DNA from 3 places in the Rouxiella sp. Mn2063 genome. Region 3 is predicted to be linked to each of the others. Evidence: predicted binding sites of a transcription regulator. Region 3 holds the regulator's gene; each other region holds the start of a gene.
What was found. The regulator PurR, encoded in region 3, represses purine synthesis genes. The targets are predictions, from matches to a motif close to CANGCAAACGTTTGCNTG.
Positions count from the first base shown of each region.

Region 1: the regulator PurR is predicted to act here: its motif matches at 1,464-1,481, upstream of carA (glutamine-hydrolyzing carbamoyl-phosphate synthase small subunit).
Region 2: the regulator PurR is predicted to act here: its motif matches at 1,484-1,501, upstream of purM (phosphoribosylformylglycinamidine cyclo-ligase).

Region 1 is NZ_JBMOUD010000005.1:203,680-206,966, reverse strand. It holds gene dapB (4-hydroxy-tetrahydrodipicolinate reductase) at 406-1,227, shown strand; gene carA (glutamine-hydrolyzing carbamoyl-phosphate synthase small subunit) at 1,705-2,853, shown strand; gene carB (carbamoyl-phosphate synthase large subunit) at 2,874-3,287, shown strand, end outside.
Region 2 is NZ_JBMOUD010000010.1:122,151-125,437, forward strand. It holds gene purN (phosphoribosylglycinamide formyltransferase) at 1-333, opposite strand, end outside; gene purM (phosphoribosylformylglycinamidine cyclo-ligase) at 381-1,418, opposite strand; gene upp (uracil phosphoribosyltransferase) at 1,814-2,440, shown strand; gene uraA (uracil permease) at 2,575-3,287, shown strand, end outside.
Region 3 is NZ_JBMOUD010000003.1:396,271-399,557, reverse strand. It holds gene ACL9RG_RS07260 (C40 family peptidase) at 1-704, shown strand, start outside; gene ACL9RG_RS07255 (YnhF family membrane protein) at 936-1,025, opposite strand; gene purR (HTH-type transcriptional repressor PurR) at 1,429-2,454, shown strand; gene punR (DNA-binding transcriptional activator PunR) at 2,500-3,287, opposite strand, start outside.

The DNA of each region.
Region 1 (3,287 bases), on a different contig from region 3:
ATAAGCCAGCAATTTTTGTCGTGTCATTTTATTTCTATTTATGACCAGACGCTCTCATTCTTAATATTAGCTTGCTATTTATTAGCATAATTATTTTTTTAATCAACCCAAGTCATAAATTATTCATAAAACTTGGTTGAAAAGCACTCAATCAAGGCGTTCAAAAAAACGACGATACGCTGGTTGTTTGAGTTATTCACCTGAGTGAATGATTATGCAGAGAAAAACAATGGGTTGATGATGTGATCTTCTGTTGATAGCAACTGAACGAGGATAGATTTTATTGATACCAGCGCCGCTATATCATAATTTTCTAATTATGCGGCAATATCACTGGCTTGGATAAACCCAGGTCGTTTAACCTGATTCTGTTTACGACAGACCTTATTAATAAAGAGAGAAATTATGAGTAACGCTGATCTCCGTATCGCGATCGTCGGTTCGAGTGGCCGCATGGGCCGGCAGCTGATTCAGGCCGTCGTTGAAGGCGAGGGCATAGTGTTAGGTGCCGCGGTACAACGTTCTGGCTCATCTCTGGTGGGAACGGATGCCGGTGAGTTGGCGGGTGTTGGTAAGCTGAATGTACGCGTAGCTGACAGTCTTGAGGCTGTTGTCGATGATTTTGATATCCTGATTGATTTCACCCGCCCTGAAGGCACGCTCGACTATTTGGCGTTTTGCCGTCAACACGGTAAAGGCATCGTTATTGGTACCACGGGCTTTGATGACGCAGGTAAAGCCGCGATTAAGCAAGCCGCTGAGAGCATTCCTGTCGTATTTGCCGCTAATTTCAGTGTTGGGGTCAATTTAGTCCTCAAACTGTTAGAAAAAGCGGCTCAAATCATGGGTGATTACACAGATATTGAAATTGTTGAGGCTCACCATCGCCATAAAGTTGATGCTCCTTCCGGTACTGCATTGGCAATGGGAGAAGCTATCGCTGGGGCATTAGGTCGCGACCTTAAAGATTGCGCAGTCTATGCCCGAGAAGGCTATACCGGTGAACGCGACCCTAAAAGTATTGGTTTCGCTACCGTACGAGCTGGTGACATCGTTGGTGAGCATACGGCGATGTTTGCAGATATTGGTGAGCGTGTTGAGATTACGCACAAGGCTTCTAGCCGTATGACCTTCGCTAAAGGAGCAGTTAAAGCGGCAAAATGGTTGGAGCTACATAAAAGTGGTCTTTATGATATGCGTGATGTGCTTGGATTAGATGATTTATAGTTTTTATTAATTTTTGTGGTGTGCTCATTTTGTCATAATGTTTTGATAAATTGGGGGTAATTTTAACTCCCAATTTTTTTATTGTAAAAATAGACGATAATATTATTATTTTTTCTATAACCGCTATTTTGTTGTATTTTATCTGTTTTTCATTGTGTTATTGTATGTAAAGTAACCGCCTCATTTCGTAATATCCTTTTTACCCCCTATTCACCCGAGTATTTCAGGTAAATCTCTTCGCAAACGTTTACCACCCCCTACTTATTCTATGTTTTCATGCTGATTACTAGTAGATTGAGTTGAGTTGAGCGAAAGTCAGTAAAATATTGGTGCTTTTGATAGACAAACCGATCGCTCATCATTAGAATGCGCGCAATTTGCCAAAAATCAGCTCTGCGGGCGATTTTTGCATTGATTTAGATCTTCTTATCTGAATTAATATGCAAATATTGTGATTGATTATTCCTGGAGGATGCTTTGATAAAGTCAGCGTTATTGGTTCTGGAAGACGGAACCCAATTCCACGGTCGTGCCATTGGGGCAGAAGGGTCGGCAGTGGGGGAAGTGGTCTTTAATACGTCAATGACCGGTTATCAAGAAATCCTCACTGATCCTTCCTACTCTCGCCAAATTGTTACTCTTACTTATCCCCATATCGGTAATGTCGGCACTAACGCCGCTGATGAAGAATCCTCTGCAGTACACGCCCAAGGCCTGGTTATTCGCGATCTTCCTCTGATTGCCAGCAACTACCGTAATGAAGAAAACCTCTCTGATTACCTCAAACGCCACAACATTGTTGCTATTGCGGATATTGATACGCGTAAGCTGACTCGTTTGCTGCGCGAAAAAGGGGCTCAGAACGGATGCATCATTACCGGTGATATCGCTGATGCGGCGCTGGCGCTGGAAAAAGCGCAGGCATTCCCAGGCCTGAAAGGGATGGATTTGGCGAAAGAAGTGACGACGGCGGAATCTTACAGCTGGCAGCAAGGGAGCTGGACACTGGAAGGTGACCTGCCGGCGGCAAAAAATGCCGAGGAACTGCCTTTCCATGTTGTCGCTTACGACTATGGCGTGAAACGCAATATCTTGCGTATGTTGGTTGACCGTGGCTGTCGTTTGACCGTCGTACCGGCAAAAACCTCTGCTGCTGATGTTATGAAGCTTAATCCAGACGGTATTTTCCTGTCCAATGGACCAGGAGACCCAGAGCCTTGCGATTACGCAATCGAAGCGATTAAAGCCTTCCTGGAAACTGACATCCCGGTGTTCGGCATCTGCCTGGGACACCAACTGCTGGCGTTAGCAAGCGGTGCAAAAACACTGAAGATGAAATTCGGTCACCACGGTGGCAACCACCCAGTGAAAGATCTCGATGGTAATCGTGTGATGATCACCGCTCAAAACCACGGTTTTGCGGTTGATGAAACGACCCTTCCTGCGAATCTGCGTACTACGCATAAATCACTGTTTGATGGCTCTCTGCAAGGGATCCACCGTACTGACAAACCGGCATTTAGCTTCCAGGGTCACCCTGAAGCCAGCCCGGGTCCACACGATGCTGCGCCGTTGTTCGATCACTTTATCGAGCTAATTAAAACCTACCGCAACATCGACAAGTAAAAGAACAGGAGCGAGTAAAAATGCCAAAACGTACAGACATAAAAAGCATCCTGATTCTGGGCGCTGGCCCGATAGTTATCGGTCAGGCTTGTGAGTTCGACTATTCCGGTGCTCAGGCTTGTAAAGCGCTGCGTGAAGAGGGTTATCGCGTTATTTTGGTTAACTCCAACCCCGCCACAATCATGACCGACCCGGAAATGGCCGATGCAACCTACATCGAGCCAATCCACTGGGAAGTGGTCCGCAAAATTATTGAAAAAGAGCGCCCTGACGCGGTACTGCCAACTATGGGTGGCCAAACGGCACTGAACTGTGCGCTGGAACTTGAGCGTCAAGGTGTGCTGGAAGAGTTCGGCGTCACTATGATTGGTGCGACGGCCGACGCCATCGACAAAGCCGAAGACCGTCGCCGTTTTGACCAAGCGATGAAGAAA
Region 2 (3,287 bases), on a different contig from region 3:
GGAAGGGTGGATATTGAGCATTCGTCCCGCGTAGTGCTTAACGAACTCTGGACTGAGAATACGCATATAGCCGGCCAGTACCACTAAATCTGGCTGGTAAGCATCAATAGCCTGCGCTAAAGCGGCATCAAATGATGCACGGTCAGTGAAAGCTTTGGCATCTAACGAATCGGCGGGGATCCCCGCCGATTGTGCGCGTTCTAAGGCATAGGCATCGGCTTTGTTACTAAACACAGCAACGAGTTTTGCAGCAATACGTCCCTGCTGGCAGGCATCGATCAGCACTTGGAGATTACTCCCTGCGCCGGACACCAAGACCACAATCCTTTTCATCTTTGCACCTATCAAGCTTAAATGATTAACCCGAACGCTGACTTAATTTAGTTAATAACGACGCGCTGCTCGGAATCGGAAGCTTTGATACTACCGATTTTCCAGGCTTTTTCACCCTGTGCGTTCAACAGCGCAATGGCTTCATCAACCAGCGCTGCTGGCAGTGCAATCACCATACCAACGCCACAGTTAAAGGTGCGGTACATTTCGTGGCTGCTGACGTTGCCCGCTTGCTGCAACCAGGTGAACACGTCCGGCCATTTCCAGCTAGATTCATCAATCACTGCTTGGGTATTGTCTGGCAGTACGCGCGGGATATTTTCCCAGAAGCCGCCGCCGGTCAAGTGAGCAATAGCGTGAACTTCTACGTTTTCAATCAGGTTAAGGATTGATTTGACATAGATTTTAGTTGGTTCAAGCAGGTGGTCGGCCAGCGGTTTACCTGCCAGGTCGGTAGTCAGCGGATCGGTATTGCTGACTTCCAGAATTTTGCGTACCAGCGAGTAGCCGTTAGAGTGTGGGCCACTTGCACCTAGTGCAATCAGCACGTCGCCATCCTGAACTTTGCTGCCGTCGATAATTTCTGATTTTTCAACCACACCGACACAAAAACCAGCGACGTCGTAATCATCGCCGTGGTACATGCCTGGCATTTCGGCAGTTTCACCACCGACCAGCGCACATCCAGATTGTTTACAGCCTTCAGCGATACCGGTAATTACACTGGCGGCAGTATCCACGTCCAGTTTGCCGGTTGCGAAGTAATCGAGGAAGAACAAAGGCTCAGCGCCTTGTACCACCAAGTCATTGACGCACATTGCGACCAAATCGATACCGATAGTATCGTGGCGTTTTAAATCCATCGCCAGACGCAGCTTAGTGCCAACGCCGTCGGTCCCCGAAACCAGAATCGGTTCACGATATTTTTGCGGCAGCGCGCACAGGGCACCAAAACCACCCAGTCCGCCCATGACTTCTGGACGACGAGTCTGTTTTACTACACCTTTAATGCGGTCTACCAATGCGTTACCTGCATCGATATCCACACCTGCGTCTTTATAGCTGAGAGAGGTTTTGTCGGTCACTGCGAATTCCCCACGGCGGTTTGCGATTTGTGGTTGTAGAATGAAGCGCGGCAATTCTAGCAGTCTAGGCAAACGTTTGCGAGTGGCATTATTCCTTACAACCAACATTTCACCGTATATACCCGTCATACTTGAAGTTGCTTCTGCGTTGGCTACGCTCACTTACCCGAATCACTTACCCGCGTAAGCTCATCGGGATGCGTTCCCTTGCCGCCTTGAGGCAACGTCAATTATTTTGGGTATATAATACTTTGATAGCGTCTTTTTTAATCAAAATTAGCCCTTGCTTTGATCTCGATCCTAATCCGTTGGGCTATTGGCGGTGGCGTTCGAAAAAAAAGGCGTTATAATCTCGCGATTTTTTTTAGCCAACACCCACCTTAGGAGAAATAAAAATGAAGATCGTTGAGGTGAAACACCCGCTGGTAAAACACAAGCTGGGACTGATGCGTGAAAATGACATCAGCACTAAACGCTTTCGCGAATTAGCTTCTGAAGTGGGCAGTTTATTGACGTATGAAGCCACCGCTGATTTAGAAACTGAAACTGTCACCATCGAAGGCTGGTGCGGCCCGGTAGAAGTACAACAAATTAAAGGTAAAAAAATTACTGTTGTACCAATCCTGCGTGCTGGCCTCGGCATGATGGAAGGGGTATTGGAGCACGTACCAAGCGCACGTATCAGCGTTGTTGGTGTGTACCGCGACGAGCAGACCATGCAGCCGGTGCCTTATTTCCACAAACTGGTCTCTAATATTGAAGAACGTATGGCGCTGGTGGTTGACCCAATGCTGGCAACCGGCGGCTCAATGATTGCGACCATCGATTTACTGAAAAAAGCCGGCTGCCAGAGCATCAAGGTGCTGGTACTGGTTGCGGCGCCAGAAGGTATTGCCGCGTTAGAGAAAGCACACCCAGATGTTGAGCTCTACACCGCTTCTGTGGACCAAGGCTTGAATGAGCACGGATACATCATTCCTGGCCTCGGCGATGCCGGCGACAAGATTTTCGGTACCAAATAATTTTTAGCCGACTTTATGAGTCGGCTTTTTTTTGCCCCGGTTTCCTTGCCTTGCTAAAGCCGGGGCGTGCTATGAACTGGCCCGTTTAGAGCGCCAGATATCAGTGATTACTCTTCATCAACAGGAAACTACATATGACACGTCGCGTTATTGGGGTAGAGGAACGTTTACCGCTATTGCAAACGATTCCGCTTAGCTTACAACATCTGTTTGCCATGTTTGGCGCCACCGTTCTGGTGCCGATTTTATTTAAGATCAACCCTGCGACGGTGCTGTTATTTAACGGCGTGGGTACGTTGTTGTACCTGTTCATCTGTAAAGGCAAGATCCCTGCTTATTTGGGGTCGAGTTTTGCCTTTATTTCACCGGTGCTTTTACTGTTGCCGATGGGATACGAAGTGGCATTAGGCGGGTTTATCGTTTGTGGTTTGCTGTTTTGTCTGGTGGCGCTAATCGTCAAGAAGGCGGGCATCGGCTGGATAAATGTCATGTTCCCTCCGGCAGCGATGGGCGCCATTATCGCGGTGATCGGGCTTGAGCTGGCGGGGGTTGCCGCTAATATGGCCGGTTTACTGCCTGCTGCGGGTAGCTCAGCGGATAGTAAAACGGTCATTATCTCGATGGTAACACTGGCCGTTACGGTATTAGGTTCAGTGATGTTCCGCGGTTTTCTGGCTATTATCCCGATTCTTATCGGCGTGCTGGTTGGTTATGCGCTCTCCTTCTTTATGGGCGTGGTGAACGTTAGCGCTATTGAGCAGGCGCACTGGTTTGCCTTGCCAACCTTCTATACGCCACGCTTTGAGTGGGTTGCTATCTTAACCATTTTGCCTGCGGCGCTGGTGGT
Region 3 (3,287 bases):
CTCGCAGTACTAAGAAAACAAAATCAGCGGCAGTAAATGAGCACCATAAATCGACAACACACAGTAAGAAAGCTGGCAGCCCCAAGCTGGTTAAGCATGCGTCTACAAAGGCGGCCATAGCCAAGCATGAAAAAAACGGACACAAAAAAGAGATTAAGAGTATCACTCACTCGTTAGCGAATGAGGCGGTAACCTGCCCTACTGTGGGTAAAAAAGCGTACGGTCGTCATCACAAGCATAAAGCGGCAAGTGAAAAATGCATGCCGATTGCGATGAGCGCCGCGCATAAAAAACGCTATCAGACAGCTAAATTGACTGCGATGAACAAATTGATGCACCAAGTCGGAAAACCTTACCGCTGGGGTGGGACATCGCCGAATACTGGTTTCGATTGTAGTGGCTTAGTTTACTACGCATATAAGGATTTGATGCGTATTAAGATGCCTCGCACGGCCGATGAAATGTATCACCTGCGTGATGCAGCGCCAATCAAACGTGGTGAGTTAGAATCTGGCGACTTGGTATTCTTTAAGATTTCCAAGCGCGGTGCCGCAGACCATGTTGGTGTTTATCTTGGTAATGGTAAATTTATTCAGTCTCCTCGCACAGGTGAAGACATAAAAATCAGTTACCTTGCGGATAACTACTGGCAAGATCATTACGTAGGCGCTCGTCGGGTCATGACCCCTAAAACGATTCGTTAAATAGTCAGTTAGCTCATCTTTGATGAAGAGCATTTAACGAAGTGTTTCCGTGATAACTGAGAACACACAGTTATCGACAAGAGAATGATAATAAAATAAGGGAAATCCCATTTAGGGATTTCCCTTATTTTTTATCGCTACCCTGCTTTGGCGAAGTCAGTGCTACATTGGCAAAGTAACTAAGGCATCGGTACAGTAGTCAGCCAACAACAACGCCTAGCGACGCCCAACTCAGTGCATCACCGCAGTAAAGCTGAAGATCAAGATCATCGCCAATGCGCAAACCGTGGTGATTAAAGACATTTTTAGATTACTATCCATACATCCTCCTTTCATGATGAACGCCGAGAATACTTATAATCATAACGAGCCAAACAGACATTGGCCATACAACCAGTAGCCACATAAAGAATAGCCATACAATTATTATGCCATTGATATATTCTCATAGCCGCTACCATTTTCCTATGATCTCTAACAAAGAGCGCCATCTTCGTAGTCAGCTTAAATTTTTCTTCCACTTTTCCGCAATATAAGAGAAAATTCGCGGTTACCGCCCTGCGATGTAACGGCTGCTTATCTCAGCCCCCTTTCAGGTTCTCTGCTGAAATCAATACAAACGATTTTGCTGCGTAAAGAAATTATCGCAGTTAAATAAACGCAGGCAAACGATTAACATAATGCTAACGTGCTAGTGCACGCGGGTTCAGGAGTTATTTTTTCCATGGCAACGATTAAAGATGTCGCTAAGCGTGCTGGCGTCTCAACCACGACGGTATCGCACGTCATCAATAAAACACGTTTCGTCGCCGAAGAAACCAAGGAAGCTGTGCGGGCTGCTATTAAAGATTTGCATTATTCTCCTAGTGCCGTCGCCCGTAGTCTTAAGGTCAACAACACCAAATCAATAGGGTTATTAGCCACATCAAGCGAAGCGCCCTACTTTGCTGAAGTTATTGAAGCCGTGGAAAACAGCTGTTTTGCCAAAGGCTATACGCTAATTTTATGCAATTCGCATAACAACCTAGAGAAACAGCGTGCTTACCTCGCCATGTTGGCGCAAAAGCGTGTTGATGGCTTACTGGTAATGTGTGCTGAATATCCAGCAGAATTGCTTGGCATGTTGGAAGAATACCGCGCTATCCCGATGGTGGTCATGGATTGGGGCGAATCGCGCAATGATTTCACCGACTCCATCATTGATAACGCCTTTGACGGTGGGTATTTGGCAGGACGTTATCTTATCGAGCGTGGCCATCGCGATATCGGCGCAATACCAGGCCAACTCAATCGTAATACCGGTGGTGGGCGCTTTAATGGCTTTGTTAAAGCGCTGACAGAGGCCAATATTCCCGTACGCGACGAATGGATTGTTCAAGGCGACTTTGAGCCAGAATCTGGATATCAGGCGATGCGACAGATCCTTTCACAGAAAAACCGTCCTACCGCAGTATTCTGCGGCGGTGATGTCATGGCAATGGGCGCTATCTGTGCCGCTGATGAAATGGGATTACGGGTTCCACAGGATATTTCAGTGATTGGCTATGATAATGTGCGCAATGCCCGTTATTATTCACCGCCACTCACAACGATTCATCAGCCGAAAGAACGCTTAGGTGAGATGGCGTTTACGATGCTATTGGACCGTATTATTAATAAACGTGAAGAACAACAAACCATAGAAGTTAAGCCTAAGCTGGTTGAACGACGCTCGGTTGCTGACGGACCTTACCGAGATTATCGCCGCTAAGCTTGCCATTAATACCCCACTAAGGATGCCAGACTGGCATCCTTTTTAGTTATCACGCAGCCATTCCTGGTTCAGCGTAATACTATCGCCTAAATAGTTAAGTAGCCACGCAAGAGCGGGCGACTGATTGTTCTGATCCCAAGTTAGACAGCATGGACTTTCCGGAAAGGTATTACTTAAGGTCAATGCGGTTAGTTTGTTCTGAGCAATCCAGGGTGAGACCATATGCACTGGCATCATGCCAACACACAACCCATCGAACAAACAATCAAGCGCACAAGTCCAATCAGGTACAACCAATCGACGCTGATTATCCAATGTCCAGGTATCACGTTTGGGAAGATTCCTCGATGTGTCCTCCAGACATAATGCAGGATAATGGCGCAGACTGTCGTCGTGAAGTGTCCCAGGCATTGCCGCCAATGGGTGTGTTGGGCTGACGACACAATGCCAATCCATAAATCCCATATCGCGAAAGTTAAAACGACCGCCTGCAGGTACCGCCCGTGTCGCACCAATAGCGACATCTGCACGACCATCTACCAGAGCATCCCACACACCGTTAAAGACTTCATTATGTATAATCAGCTCGGTATCTGAAAATTCGCGATAAAAGTCTACGACTAATCGCCGGAGCCTGGCTGGCTTTACAATACGATCGACAGCTACGTTGAGTTCTCCTCGCCAACCGTTGGCAACTTGTTGGCATTGGCGACGTGTGGCATTCATTTTTTTGATAAGTGATCTTGCTTCATCAACGAAGAGCCGTCCGGCCGCGGTCAATTCAACATCACGATGTCGCCGTTCAAACAAACTAACAGCCAACCACTCTT